Regions from separate parts of the Pseudodesulfovibrio profundus genome, predicted to be linked through region 1. Evidence: predicted binding sites of a transcription regulator. Region 1 holds the regulator's gene; the other holds the start of a gene.

Region 1 (7,809 bases):
CTCGTTCCCGGTGGCTTCGGTTCCCGTGGAGTCGAAGGGAAAATCCAGGCAATCAAGTTTGCTCGTGAGAACAAGGTGCCTTTCTTCGGTATCTGTCTGGGCATGCAGTGTGCTTGCATTGAGTTTGCCCGTAACGTGATCGGACTTGAGGGTGCCAACTCCGAAGAGTTCGACATGAATACGGAACACAATATCATTTATCTCATGAAAGAATGGTATGACTTCCGCACCAAGAAAACGGAAACACGGTGTGAAGAGTCTGACAAGGGCGGAACCATGCGTCTTGGCTCCTACCCATGTAAGCTGAAGAAGAATACCGTTGCCTACGAGGCCTACAAGACTGTCAATATTGATGAACGTCATCGTCATCGCTTTGAATTCAATAACGAGTTCATTCCGCAGTTTGAAGAGAACGGTATGGTTCTTTCCGGAACAGCTCCGGACGAGTCTTTGATGGAAATCGTAGAATTGCCCGATCATCCCTGGTTCCTCGGCTGCCAGTTCCACCCGGAATTCAAGTCCAGGCCAATGGATCCGCATCCTTTGTTCAGAGACTTCATTAAAGCTGCCAAAAAGGATAAAGAAAAGAGGGGCAACTAGTTGTCATTCAACAATTTGTATGAATCAAGCCGGTCCGGTCCGTTCATTCTGGCCGGACCGTGCGTCATTGAGAATAGAGAGATCAGCCTGAAGACCGCATCGACTCTTGCGAAGATTGCGGACAACTTAGGGCTGACTCTCGTGTTCAAGTCTTCTTTTGACAAGGCGAACCGAACATCTGTTACGAGCTTTCGCGGCCCTGGCATGGATGATGGTCTGTCTATTCTGGCTGAAGTGAAAAAGGAAACAGGGCTGCCGATCGTCACTGATATCCACCATCCTGAGCAGGCTGCTCGGGTGGCTGAGGTTGCTGACGTTCTGCAGATTCCTGCATTTCTTTGCCGTCAGACAGATTTGTTGGTTGCAGCAGCCAAGACTGGTGCAGTCATCAATATCAAGAAAGGGCAGTTCCTGGCTCCATGGGACATGAAAAATGCCGTCAACAAGGTTCGAGCATCTGGCAATGAACAGGTGTGGTTGACTGAGCGAGGGGCAACCTTCGGTTACAACAACCTTGTCGTCGATATGCGCGCCATATCTGAAATGAAGAAGTTTGACGTCCCGGTTGTCTTCGATGCGACGCACTCGGTCCAATTGCCCGGAGGACAGGGCAGTTCATCCGGCGGACAGCGCGAGTATGTCCCTGTCTTGGCTTCAGCGGCTGTGGCTGCTGGTGCCGACGGTGTATTCATGGAAACTCATCCTGATCCGGAAAACGCCATGTGTGATGGGCCCAACAGCCTGCCTCTTGATAAGGTGGAAGCATTGCTGATCCGGTTGAAGGCTATTTGGGAGATCAACAATGAGTGATCGCGCAGTGGAGATCGCCAAAAGCATCAAGCTGTTGTTGCTCGACGTTGATGGTGTCCTGACTGACGGCGGCCTGTATTATGACGACAATGGTCTTGCCATGAAGCGTTTCAACGTTCAGGACGGCCTTGGGATCAAGCTAGCCCAATCGGCCGGACTGGAGATTGGTGTCATTACAGGTCTCAACCAAAAGCCAGTGGAGACTCGTGTACGCGAGTTGGGTATTCAGCACTATCATCCCGGCCATCACCGCAAGGCGCCTATCGTTGAATCAATTTGTGATGAAATCGGTATTTCTCCGTCTGAAGTTGCATTTATGGGTGATGACTGGATCGACCTCGGAGCCATGAGTCTTGTCGGCTTGGCTATGAGTGTACCCAATGGACAACCAGAGGTAAGAGCCGCTGCAGACTGGATATCTTCTCGCAAAGGCGGAGATGGGGCTGTTCGTGAAGCCATTTCTTTTTTGCTGGAAGCTCAAGGACTACTTGAAGAAGCAAAGAAGCAGTGGGTTGATTAAATGAAAAGGCGTCCTGCGCTTATTTCGCTGCTTATCCTTTCCATCGGTTTGGCTGTCGGCATGGCAGTCAAAAGAATGTACTTTACTGATCCCGAATCATCGGTTCAGCAGGCTGACCAGACCAACAAGACACAGCAGGAACTGATTGATGAATCCTCTATCAAAGCTGAAGATATTGAGCTGGTTCAGGGACAGCAAGGTGCGTTGAGTTGGAAGCTGCTTGCCACTTCTGCGAAGTATAATCAGGGGCAGGGCCTTGTTGGCGTAGAACGACCTCAGTTGACGGCGTTTTATGGTGAGGATCGAAAGGAAGTATACGTCAGAGGCGATCGAGGGATCGTCGATCAACGCAAGGACAACCTCACATTGTATGAGAACGTCGGAGGGCGTTTTGGCGATATGGAACTTGAGGCAAAAGAGATGGAGTACCTCGGTTCCGCTGAAATGGTATACCTCAAGGGCGGGGTCACTGTTCGTCGACCGGACATGACGCTGACCGCCGATACTGTAGAAATCAATCTTGCTACACGCCAAATGCTCGCTGCCGGAAATGTCGTTGCTTTGCTTGCATCCAATAATCTAGAGGGAACCCCATTCAAAGAGTAGGGAAATCATATGCAAATCATGAGAATTGTTCATGTCGTTCTATGTAGTTTTTTGCTGTTATTTTGCAGTTTTGGTTTTGCTATGGCTCAGGATTGGGGCGAGATTCGAGAAGCAACCGCGAATTTGAATGTTCGTGATAAACGATCCCCTCAAGGTGAACACGTGGTCACGCTTGCGAAAAAGCAACGTGTCAAAGTCGATTTCCTGAAAGATGATTGGTACGCGATTTTCAACCTCAATGAGAAAGTCAGGGATTTGAATAATGCTGTCGGATATGCCAATGCAGCATACTTGGTTCCTGTGAGTGGGGCAGGCAAAGAGAGTTCCGGAGTATCAGGTACTGGAGAAATCAAATCTGGAGTGAGCGCACAGCCTGAAAAGGCTAAAAGTAGTGGGGGACTCGAAGCTACAGGGGCACCTGTAAAGATTACTTCAGATCGAATGATATACGATGAGGCGAAAAAGACCGTGTCCTTTGTCGGCAACGTCGTAGCAATTCATGGAAAGCTGACCCTCTGGTCAGAGAAGCTGACGGCATTCCTCACTACCACTCAAGGTTCATCATTAACCTCTGATTCCATTGATCGTATCGTTGCAGAGGGCAATGTCCGTGCAGAGAAAGGAACATCCAAAGGATCCTGCGGAAAGCTGACGTATTATGTTTCCAGTCAGCTCCTCAAGATGGAAGACAACCCCAAACTTCAGGATGGTTCCAACAGCCTGAGTGGTAACGTTATCAATTTTTATGCACGTGAAAACCGTAGTGAAGTTGTCGGTGGTGACGGAAAGCGTGTGCGGGCTGTCTTCATGACCCCGGAAGGCGTGAAGGTACCATAATGTCACAGGGTCTTGTTGCTGCTGATCTGTCCAAGCGATATGGGCAAAAAGAGGTTGTTCACTCTATCAACCTAGAGTTGAACCCCCAGGAGGTCGTTGGGTTGTTGGGGCCAAATGGCGCAGGCAAGACGACCACCTTTTACATGCTCGTTGGCATTGTCAAACCTAATACAGGTAGGGTGACACTGCGTGATGAGCCTCTCACCAATAAACCTCTTCATGAACGCGCCCGAATGGGGGTCAGCTATCTGCCTCAGGAGAGTTCCATTTTCAAAAAACTGTCCGTACGACAGAATCTTGAAATCATATTGGAACAAACAGCTCTGAGCCGAGCAGACCAGAATGCCCGTGCTCAAGAATTGATGGAGATGTTCCGGATTACGAAATTGGCGGATCAACCAGCCATGTTTTTGTCTGGTGGTGAGCGTCGTCGTTTGGAAATCGCTCGGGCGTTGATAATGAATCCGAAGTTTATTCTTCTCGACGAGCCCTTTGCCGGAATCGACCCGATTGCTGTAATCGATATTCAGGAAATCATTTCAGTCTTGAAAAGCATGGGGATCGGTATCCTGATTTCCGATCATAATGTCAGAGAAACCTTGAATATTTGTGATCGGGCATATCTCGTCTATGAGGGAACGGTAATTCTTGAAGGTACGCCAGAGGAGATTGTTGAAGACAGTCAGGCTCGGCAAATTTATCTTGGTGAAGACTTCAGATTGTAGTTTATCAAGCCTTATTTTGATAAGTCGATTTACACTCCATGTAAACGTTGGTACACTTTTTTCATGGGGCGATTGTTTGTAAAATAGTTCATATTTTTCAATAGTTATATTTGCACGCTTGCCACATGGTTTTCAGTGTGTCATAATGATATTCAAGTTATTTGGTTTTTATTAATGGATTCAATTTAGGCAGTATTTGGAAGCATGCCTTAAGGCTGGTATATGGGACTCGAACTTAGACAACAACTCAAGCTCTCGCAGCAACTGGTCATGACGCCTCAGCTGCAGCAAGCCATCAAGCTGCTGCAACTTTCGCGTTTGGAGCTGCTGGAGACTGTTCAGCAGGAATTGATGGAGAATCCGTTTCTGGATGAAGCAGAAACGGAAACTGAAATTCCTGAGCGAGAAGAGTTGACAGAGTCCCAGGCTGAAGAGGAACTTGTTCGGACTGCTGACTGGGAAAACTATCTTGGTGAATTTTCCAGTACATCCAAGCAAGCGGCATCCAGGGACTCTGAAGTCCCGGAAGAAGGGGTGTCGTTTGAAGCTCGCCTGGCATCCAAGCCCTCGCTGGAAGGTCATCTCCACTGGCAGATGCGTTTGTCCAATTTTACTGAGCGAGAGATTGAAATAGGCGAAGCGGTCATAGGGAATATCGATCATAATGGATACCTCCAGGCATCCAATGATGAGATACGATCCATGGTCCCCGCAACGGATGAGGAAATCGACAACCTTGTTCATCGCATTCAGCGCCTCGATCCGGTTGGTGTGTGCGCACGGACCCCCCAAGAGTGTTTGGAAGTGCAGATGGAGGTTCTTGGGTACGACGATCCCATCCTCCAATCCCTTGTCAGGGATCACCTGGAAGACCTCGAAAAGAATCGATACAAGCCGTTGGCGCGGAAGTTCAAGATATCCATGGAAGAACTCAAGGAATATCTTGATCTCATGCAGACACTTGATCCGATGCCCGGTACCAATTTTTCCAGTACTGAACCGCACTATGTAAGTCCTGATGTTTTCGTTTACAAGTATGGTGATGAGTTTGTCATCATTCTGAATGAAGATGGGATGCCGAGACTGCAAATGAATTCTTTCTACATGGACTCCATGCGCGGAGCTGTCGAGAAAGAGAAAGAGTATTTTCAAGAAAAGATGCGTTCTGCAGCCTGGTTGATGAAAAGTCTGTACCAACGGCAGAGAACTTTGTATAAAGTAGTTGAAAGTATTATTCGTTTTCAAAAAGAGTTTTTTGAAGTGGGCGTCACAAAGTTGAAGCCACTCATACTCAAGGAGGTTGCTGAAGACATCGAAATGCATGAATCCACCGTTAGCCGGATTACCACGAGCAAGTATGTTTCCACTCCGCACGGGATATTTGAGTTGAAGTTCTTTTTCAACAGTGCGTTGGATCTTGACGATGGTTCCCAGGTGGGTTCGGAGAGCGTTAAGGCACTCATTAAACAGATGATTGCCGAAGAAGATACGAAGAAACCGTTGAGCGATGAAAAAATTGGCGAAATACTCAAGGATAAGCTTGAGGTGAACATCGCCAGGCGTACCGTAGCCAAGTATCGCTCAGCAATGGGGATTCCATCTTCGTCCAAGCGCAAGCAGTACTTCTGATTTTGAACTTGTTGGACCTATAAACAGGAGGTAGCACATGAACATAAGCTTCACTTTCAAGGATTTTGAGCCGTCCGATCATTTGAAGGGCTATGCACAAAAGCGATTTGAAAAGGTAGGCAAGTTCGTCTCCGACTCCGATGAGGCCGATCTTCAGGTAAACCTGTCGGTCGACAAGTTTCGCCATAAGGCCGATGTTATCCTGAATGCCGATAATATCCATATATCAGCGTATGAAGACTCCGAAGACATGTATGCGACCATTGATATGGTCGTTGACAAGTTGGAAGCACAACTTCGAAAGATGCGTGAAAAGATGAAGTCTCGCGTCCGTTCCGGGCGAGGCAACAAGGTGCAGACCAATTTCTTCGCTTATGAAGAAAGCAATCGGGAGGCCGGACCTACCATTGTTGGCACCGACACATATGAACCCAAGCCAATGTCCATTGATGAGGCTGCATTGCAACTGAATTCGCTCGACAATGATTTCCTCGTATTCCTGAATGCGGAAACAGAAGGTGTTAATGTCATTTACAGGCGGAAGAACGGCGATTACGGCCTGATTGATCCTGGTAATTAAATTATGAAATTAGGTGATTATCTGGAGAAGGATTTGATCCTTCCCAATCTGACTTCCGACTCAAAGTCGGGGGTTTTGATGGAACTCATATCCCCTGTGGGTAAAGCTCTTTCCGAATTGGACACGGACTACGCAGTCCGTGTCCTTCTTGATCGTGAAAAACTCGGCACTACGGGCATCGGAGACTCCATTGCCATTCCTCATGGTAAACTGGAGAACCTGGAAAAGGTCGTTGTTGTCGTAGGAAGAAGCCCTGAAGGGGTTGACTTTGAAGCGCTGGACAATCGTCCGTGCTCTATTTTTTTCCTGGTGCTTGCTCCCGAGCAAATCGCGGGGATGCATCTTCGGATACTCGCTCAGATTTCCAGAGTGCTTAAAGATAAAGAATTTCGAGAACGGTTCATGGAAGCCAAAGATGTTGAAGAACTCTGGAAGCTTCTACAAGACGTATAATTCGCAAAGGGTCTCTTCTTGAGTACATGCAATTCATTTCCCGTGGTTATTGTAACCGGTCTTTCCGGATCAGGGAAAAGTACCGCACTTAAGGTGTTTGAAGATCTCGGCTTCTTCTCTATTGATGGGTTGCCCGCTGGCATGTCGGCCAAAATTGCCGAATTGATGATTCGGCAGGACTCCCGATATAGGGGCCTGGTGCTTGGCATGGACATGCGTCAATTGGAGTTGGTGGAGAGCTGGGATGAAGCTTTGCGCGAGCTCCAGGCTTTGTGTTTTAAACCACAGGTTCTTTTCCTTGAAGCAAAACGATCCGAACTGGTTCGGCGTTATGCGACAACCAGGAGGATGCATCCTCTTGAGAGTCAATCTTTGGGGTTGGAACAAGCGCTTGAGCACGAAAAAGAGCTTTTGAGCACCATTCGGCAAAATGCTGACCTCGTGTTAGATACGACCGATTATTCTGTTCACGACTTGCGACGTGTCATTCAAAGCAAATGGGATGCTATTCAGGAACTCGGCTCTGGAATGCGGGTTCATGTGATTACGTTTGGCTTCAAGTATGGCGTTCCAACTGAGGCCGATTTCGTATTTGATTTACGATTCTTACCGAACCCATACTTTGATGCCTCACTCAAACAGATGTCCGGATTGGACGATGCCGTTCAAAAATATGTTCTTGAAAGTGAAGAAGGGCGTGGGTTCAACGAAAAATTTCTTGAATTCATAACATATATGCTGCCGTTGTATGCGAATGAAGGTCGCTATAGAATAACTCTGGCCCTGGGCTGCACAGGCGGTCGTCATCGTTCTGTCTCTGTTGCAGAGTCCTTGCTGGCGACACTGAAAGAAAAAGGGTATGCAGTCACAATTGAACACAGACACATGGAACTTGGATAAACATGACTGTATCAGAGAAGAAAAAAGCCCGACAGATAGGTGTTGTAATAGTGACACATGGGGACTTTGGGCAGTCCCTGCTTGAGGCTGGCACCAGCGTGCTGGGTCCACAGGAGAATTGTGTTGCAGTTGGGGTCGATGTCGAAAAG
Region 2 (7,809 bases), 1.5 Mb from region 1:
AGGATGGTGCGACTGGCTGCTGAGTACTGTGAGAACAAGCACGACATCGCCCCTCCGGTCTGTCTGTTGGCCGGTGGCGAAACAACCGTGACTATCAAAGGCAACGGAAAAGGCGGGCGCAATCAGGAGTTTGCACTGGCAGCAGCCATTGAAATTTCCGAGTTGCAGGAGCATCGCGAACGGCTTTGCGTCATGAGTCTGGGCACGGACGGCACGGACGGCCCCACCGACGCAGCCGGAGCACTGGTCTTCCCCGACACGGTCGCCCGTTCGGACGAGCAGTCCGCCCTTGCACGGCAGGCGCTGGCCGATAACAATGCCTACGAGTTCTTCACCAATACGGACACGCTCTTGAAGACCGGCCCCACGCGTACCAATGTTATGGATGTGGTCGCCATACTCGTGGATAAATAGCATTCCGAGAAAGCAAGAATAACCGCCGCTGATCCCAAAATGAGGATCGGCGGCGGTTTTATTGTATCGATCGATTGGCTAAAGCCTATTGTTTGAACGAAGCCACATCAATATCGAGTCGTTTGATGATCTTCTGCAGGGCGACTCGGGACAGCCCACTCTTTCTGGCTGCTTCCGACACGTTACCCGATGATTTGGCGAGCAACTCTTCCACATAGGTCCGGGTAAAGTCGTCGACGACCTTCTCCTTTGCGTCCTTGTATGGAGCCAACTGCGACTCCCGTTCAGGCGCTTGACCATTCAACCCTTCCACCAGACGAACGTGGCTCAGCTCCAGCGCTTCGCCGGAAGAGAACACCGCCAGTCGACGAATGAAGTTCTGTAACTCGCGAACATTACCGGGCCACTGCTTGGTGGCAAGATATGCCAGTGCTTCCGGCGAGAAGTTCTTTTGCGGCACCTTCATCTCATCACAGGAGAGCAACAGGAAATGCCGTGCGAGAAGAGCTATATCCTCGGACCTGTCTCGCAGAGCCGGGACATTGAGGCTCAACACATTGAGACGATAGTACAGGTCTTCGCGGAAGGAACCGTCCTTGATCTTTTCCTCAAGGGGCTGGTTGGTGGATGCGAGAATGCGCACATCAACGGGAAGGGTTTTGCTGGCACCAACGGGCCGAACTTCCCCTTCCTGAAGGGCGCGAAGCAATTTGGTCTGGATACCGGGAGAAATATCCCCGATTTCATCCAGCAGCAGCGTCCCGCCGTTGGCGGAAATGAAGATACCCTTGCGATCGCGGTCCGCACCGGTAAACGCGCCCTTTACATGGCCGAAGAGTTCGCTTTCCAACAGTTGATCCGGGATGGCCGGACAATTGACCGTCAATAACGGTTTGTTCCTGCGCCGACTCAGCTTGTGGATGGTTCTGGCAACCAGTTCCTTACCGGTTCCCGACTCACCTCGGATGAGTACCGTGTAGTCGGATTCCGCCACGGCAGCGACCCCTTCCTTGAGACGACGAATGGGACTGCTGACGCCAACAAGCTCGTTGCCGCCGCATTGTTTCGCCACCATCTCCTGCAGTCGTGCATTTTCCGCCAGCAAGCGACTGCGCTCCAGACCACGTTGAACCACCTGAAACAGGGTGTCCGACTCCACCGGTTTGGTCAGAAAGTCATAGGCTCCCTTTTTGAGCGCCTCCACCGCCGTGGATACCGTTCCATATGCAGTGAGCATGACAACACTCAAATCAGGATAGGTCTCCTTGGCCGTGCGGAGCAACTCCACACCATCCATGCCGGGCATGTTGAGGTCGGTCAACATAAGGCCCACCGGCTCCCGCTCGAGTATGCCAAGAGCCTCCTCACCGCTATGGGCTGTCAGGAAACTCTCGTCCGGATACTTGCGCTCAAGGAGACGCGCGAGCCCCCGCGCAAAATCCTTTTCATCATCCACCAGCAAAACGCCTACGGATTCCATTATATATCCCCCTTACTCCTTATCACCGCTTGCGCGGGGCAAACGGATGGAGAAAACTGCTCCATCGTCATTCTTCACATCAATGGTTCCATGCATTTCCTGCACAAGGCCATATACCACCGCCAAGCCCAGTCCGGTCCCCTTGCCCACTTCCTTGGTGGAGAAGAAGGGATCGAACAACGACTTGATATTTTTATCGGATACGCCCGGTCCGTTGTCGCGGACCCGCAGCAGGATCATATCCGTCCGAATGTCATGCGATATGAGCACCGTGATGACACCAGTCCCCGGGTCAACGGCATCAAGGCCATTCTTGAGAAGGTTGGCGAGAATCTGCTCGACAGACTGCTCGTTGGCAACCACCGAAGGCAGGTTGGGAGCAAAGTCCTTGCGCAATGTGACCCCTTGCTGCTGGGCCTGAAGCCGGAACACGCTCATGGAGTTGGATACGACGGTGCCGATATCCAGCTCGACAAGCTCCGCCTGTTTCGGGCGAGCAAAGTTGAGCAGATCCTGCAAGACGTTCTGCGCCTGTGTGGCGTGTTTCAGGATGACCTCGGCATCAGAACCGATCTCCTGTCCAGGCTCCGCTCCCTTGAGCAACTCGGCATAGCACTTGATGACACCCAGCGGGTTGTTCATCTCATGCGCCAGTCCAGCGGCAAGCTGACCGACCGTGGCCAGCTTCTCGCTCTGCTGCATGGTTTCGAGCATCCGCCGTTCCTGTGTGATATCGCGAACGTAGATAACTCCCTGCCGCTCACCGGCAGCGCCCCCGGTCACGGGGAAGACGTTGAGGGCAAAGTTGCGGCCGTCATCGGTTTCCACCACCTGCGACATGGGTTCTCCCTGTCGCAAAGAAGCCGGGAACGGACATTCACCGAACACGCCACCGTCATGGAACAATCGCCCACAGGCATCGTCAGACAAGGCACCACCAAATGAGGTTGCCAGCTCACGAGCGGCCTGGTTTGCCAGAACAACGCTTCGGCTGGAGTCCATGAGCAGCAACGGATCACCGATGCCTTCGACAATAGCCTGCAGCATTCCTTTCTGGCGAAGGAGGTTGTTCAGTGCGGACAGGTTTTCCATAGCAATGCCAAGCTGGTGTCCGAGCGCCCGGAGCACATCTCGGTCCTGTTCCTTGAGCCCTTTGCCTTCTTCCCACTCCAGGCAAAGAATGCCTTCGGAATACTCGTCGGATGCGCCGACCGGAATATATGCCTTATTATCCTCATAGAAAGGCTTGACCTCAACGAGGATTTCCTTCCAGTTGCCGGGAAGCTCCGGCCGTTGCAATCCTTCCGGCCACGTATAGTAGCTCCGAGAGGCGAACATGCAGACAAAGCCGCCCTGCACCGCCTTGAATCGACGAACGATGAGCGGAAGGGAATATTTCCACATGTCACGCCGCGAGTGGCTCTTGTTAAGGCCATCCAGCAACTGGACAAAGAGTCCCACGTCCGACCGACGCTCGTCAGCTTCATCACGCAGCTCATGGGTTCTGACTTCAACCATCTGTTCCAGGTTGACCGAGTGTTCACGCAACTGATGGTGGACGCTGTGCAGGTGATCGCCCAGCTCCTCCAGCCCTTGCATGACTTCCTCGATTTCATCTTCCTGTTCGAGCTTCTGGGTCACTCCCAACTCAGGCTCCACATCGAAAAGATTGCGGAATTTCTGAATAAGACGTCTGAGGTTGGTCATGATCAATCGGTTGAAGAACATCTGCACCAGACCAAAGAAGATCAACATGCCGCCACCGTACAGGGCTGCATACCCCATGGTAGCCTCACGAATCTTGGCAACGGCTCCGTCTACGGGCACGCCTACAACCACAAGGCCGTCAGTAGCGTCTTCCTCATGATCAAATCCACGCTCGGCACCATATCGATCAAGCAACACCGGCGGAGCATCGGACGGTGTTCCGTGACATGTCAGGCACGATTCCTTGAATATGACCGGACGCGCCTTGATGTAATAATCCTTGCCGTTGATCTCGCGATAGCCTTCCCAATAGTGCTTGCCCTCATTGGTGCGAAAATACTGCAGCAGGTCTGCTTCCTGGCTGTTGATCTCAAAAAGCGGATTACGGGCGTTCTCTGCCACACGCCGATAGTGGTAGGCCGTGTCGCTCAGATCAAGTCGATCCATGATTGCCCGGGATATATATGAGGATGACATGGCTTCGATGATGAATTCATCTTCCGGCAATGTCTGAAACATCTTGGGACGCAGCACTTCACGTACATAGGACTGCACACTGGACACCGATCCAAAAACGAGATCGGCCCTGTCGCGCACCTGTGCATCAAGCAGCGAGCTTAAATGAAAATACATTCCCGAAGCGAAGAACACCCCGAGAAATAGAACAATGGTCCCCAAGCCAAACAAAAATTTGGCCTGGAGTTTTTTCGGACCCAGATACGCCATGATTCACTCCGGGGGCACCGCCCCCCTCGGTTGTAAATTGACTCCCCAGCCTGCGCTGAAGGCACGTGACCCTATCGTACTTTGCCGTCTTGGTACAACGAGAAGACGAATTGTCATACTTATGCCAACCGGAGGTTACCACCTGTAAACCAGAGTTAGCAATATGTGAATTTTCATTTTTTACTAAATCTAATAAAAAAGGACACTTATCTCTTTTTTCACGTTTGGCACGTACCTTGCCTATAAGAGAGTGACTGTTCATTATTTAGATAACCCAAAGGAGAGGTTAGGTATGGCTAAAGTAGACGTCGGACGTCCCGACAATACTCCATTGTGGATCCTCAGCGGCATGCTGTTGATCTATGGTGCTCTGGTCGCCTCCGGAGCACTGACCGGTCTGTTGACCACGTTCAAGGTTCACAAAGCAATTGGCATGATGGAAACTCTGTCATTCGTCGGTGGTGGCCTTGGTGTCGCAACCGCACTGCTGCGTCAAACCCGCATGGGCAAGCCCATGACAAATTTTGACACGTTCGTTCTGGAGACCATCCCGGGCGTTCTGTTCATCCTGGCACTGGCCATGGGCATCCGTTGGTTGGCCGAGCCCACTGTCAAGATGATGTCCTCCGCCCTGGTCCCCGTACTCGGCTTCAAGATCTACAAGGTCCTGAACCTGAACTACGTTGTCCTCGGTATTATCGTTGGTATTATCATTACCAACACCTGGGGCATTCCCCGTTTCGCTGCATCCGGTGTTAAGACCGCTCGCTTCGTACTGAAGATGGGTGTTATCCTCCTGGGTGCCCGTTACTCTTTCGCCGAGCTTGCCAAGCTGGGTATGGTTTCCGTCTGGATGATCGGTTTCTTCGTCCTCGGTACCGTATTCTTCGTGCTCTTCCTCGGTAAAATCTTCAAACAGCCCAAGTCCATGACTGGCGTACTCTCCGCTGGTATGGGTGTTTGCGGTGTATCCGCAACTGTTGCTTGTGCTCCGGTCGTCAAGGCCAAGTGCTCCGAGATGGCTTACACCATCGGTACCATCCTCGGCTTCGGTATCCTCTGCATGTTCGCCTTCCCGACCATCGGTAAGCTGGCTGGCATGAACGCAACCCAGTTCGGTGCATGGGCCGGTACCGGTATCCTGAACTCCGCTCAGGTTGCTGCTGCCTGTCTCGCATTTAACGCCGTTGACATTAAGACCCTGAAAGTCGGTGAGATCTTCAACATCACCCGTGTTCTGTTCCTGCCCATCATCGTCCTGGTGCTCGCCACCTGGTTCGGCAAGCAGTCCGGCACGAAGCTCTCCTTCAAGGAAGTTGTCATCGACAAGTTCCCCATCTTCATTCTCGGCTTCCTGCTGCTCTTCCTGATGTCCTCCCTGGGTCTCTTCTCCCCTCCGGGCCACTACAAGGGTAAGTACCTCGACTTCAGCTACAACCAGCGCACCGAAGTCACCCCTGAAGAGCTGACCACCCTGAAGAAAGCCCTTGATACCGGTATCGCCGGCCTGAACGCTCAGGAACAGGAAGCTTTTGCAGACCTGGTCAAGCAGCACCAGATCGCCGGTAACTTCGAAGACCGCGAAAACAAATCCAAGTTCGACGAAACTGCTCGTGGTCGTATGTCTGGCCTCGAATCCATGATCGCTCGCGACAAGGGTGGAGAAATCACCCTGACAGCAGAAGTCAAGGACGCTGTAAAGCATGCTCTCAAGCAGGTTAAGAAGGCATCCAAGACTGTTGTTACCCTGACTGACGCCATGATCTGGTTCTTCGCCTACGGCCTTATCGGTCTCGGCATGCAGATCACCAAGAAGTCTCTTGCTCAGGCCGGTGGCTGGCCGCTCATTATGGGTGGTATCTCCGGCGTAGCCAAGGCAACCCTGTCCTTCATCGTTGTCATGTACTTCGTTAAGGACGTAGTCCTTCACTAAAAGGAGAAATGAAAATGGCACAACCCGATGTCAAATGCGATATCAATAAGTCCGATCAGGAAGAGAACGAAGAACGCGCACTGTCCGTCTTCGAATCCGAGAAGAACGAAGACCTGACCGCCCTCGCGCTGGTCATGGTAGTTACCTTCCTCGTACTCCTGTTCACCAAATGGCTTGCCTAGTAAGTAAATAACCGACATCCTCTCCGTTTCCGAGAGGGACCACATGGTCCCTCTCGGCACGGAGAGCAAACAAAAAAACAATACTCGTCATGAAGCATATATTACTCGCCACCCACGGAACTCCCGGAGCACGCAAGGCCGAAATCCTTGCCCGGCAGTGGGCTTATCAATACGGCGCAAAGGTCACCGTCCTGTCCATCATCAATGAGGCCTGGGGCGACATGACCTGCGACGACTGGCTCAACACATCAACGACACGCAACAACTTCGGATCCTATGTGGCGGGAGAAATCGCCAAGGAAATCGAAGGAGTCTGGGATCGCGTTCGCAAGGATTTCGATGGAATTGAAATCGATTTCCTGAGCAAGGGCGGCAAACTCGAAGATGTATTGGCTGAAGCGGCCGAAAAGGTCGGCGCCGATGTGGCGATTATGGGTGCCTGGCAGAAAGTACAGGCTCCCGGCTTCAAGGACCGTTTAGAAAACAAGCGTCTGCACCCGCAGATGCCCTGCCCGCTGGTGGTGGCACCATGACAAGCACTTCTGATCTCATAGACCGTAGAGAACGCGCTCAGGCCGAGGCCGACGAGCTGCCCCGTCCCAACACGTGGATGGAGACAACGCTTCCCTGGAACGAATCGTTCTGGCAGAAGCTCAACCGTAAAACGCTCATGCGTCTCAACCCGCACTGGCATATTGAAAAGCCCAAAGACGGCGCCTATCCGGTAGAAGATGTGCTGGTGGAATCCGAGTTCAACACCGACCCGGAGTTCAATCGTGATGAAAAGACGTTCTCGGCCCATTTCTCTGAAATTGGCCTGACGCTTTCCGCACGCTCCACTGAAGACGGAACCAATACCGCTCTGTCTTACTCCATTGATGCGCCCAAAGGTGCTTCATTCACCAAGGAAGATGCGGGACGCACCATGCAATACTGGCTGCCTTCGCTTCGGGAATACTACCGACTCCATGAAAGCAACTCGCTCAAGCACCGCGCCTGGCGTTTCTTCATGGACAAGATCATCCTGACGATGAATCCCACCCAGCGTCGTATCTGCGGTTTCATGTTCAAACTGACCATCCTCGAATGCCTGCTCATTCTCATTCTGGGCGTCGGCTGGTTCTACTACGGAGCATAAACGGAGTTGATCATGGCAGAATCCAAAATTTACAAGAACATGTTTAGGCACTTTTTCGTTGGACTGGGTGCAATAACCTATCTCACCCTGGGTTTCACCCTGCTCTACCAATACCTCGGCGTCATCAATGACTGGCCGGGAGTATTCCTTACCGTGATGCGCGAAGCCTCCGGAGATTGGTGGCTGGACATCGATTGGACATCCCCTGTGCTGCTTGGCACCTTTTGCA

What was found. Region 1 encodes sigma-54, which starts transcription at its own class of promoters, with help from an activator protein. Its sites were predicted from a motif close to CTGGCACGGNNNNTGCTT; they were not measured.
Region 2: a site for sigma-54 is predicted at 4,552-4,569, ahead of DPRO_RS08920 (YeiH family protein). Genes of this name have one in related genera too.

The regions. Positions count from the first base shown of each region.
Region 1 is NZ_LT907975.1:341,713-349,521, forward strand. It holds gene DPRO_RS01640 (CTP synthase) at 1-600, shown strand, start outside; gene kdsA (3-deoxy-8-phosphooctulonate synthase) at 601-1,410, shown strand; gene DPRO_RS01650 (KdsC family phosphatase) at 1,403-1,930, shown strand; gene lptC (LPS export ABC transporter periplasmic protein LptC) at 1,931-2,536, shown strand; gene DPRO_RS01660 (LptA/OstA family protein) at 2,546-3,373, shown strand; gene lptB (LPS export ABC transporter ATP-binding protein) at 3,373-4,098, shown strand; gene rpoN (RNA polymerase factor sigma-54) at 4,321-5,727, shown strand; gene hpf (ribosome hibernation-promoting factor, HPF/YfiA family) at 5,765-6,307, shown strand; gene DPRO_RS01680 (PTS sugar transporter subunit IIA) at 6,311-6,760, shown strand; gene rapZ (RNase adapter RapZ) at 6,779-7,660, shown strand; gene DPRO_RS01690 (PTS sugar transporter subunit IIA) at 7,663-7,809, shown strand, end outside.
Region 2 is NZ_LT907975.1:1,871,404-1,879,212, forward strand. It holds gene DPRO_RS08905 (glycerate kinase type-2 family protein) at 1-414, shown strand, start outside; gene DPRO_RS08910 (sigma-54-dependent transcriptional regulator) at 500-1,894, opposite strand; gene DPRO_RS08915 (c-type heme family protein) at 1,907-4,327, opposite strand; gene DPRO_RS08920 (YeiH family protein) at 4,620-6,260, shown strand; gene DPRO_RS20310 (hypothetical protein) at 6,275-6,442, shown strand; gene DPRO_RS08925 (universal stress protein) at 6,532-6,975, shown strand; gene DPRO_RS08930 (hypothetical protein) at 6,972-7,580, shown strand; gene DPRO_RS08935 (hypothetical protein) at 7,593-7,809, shown strand, end outside.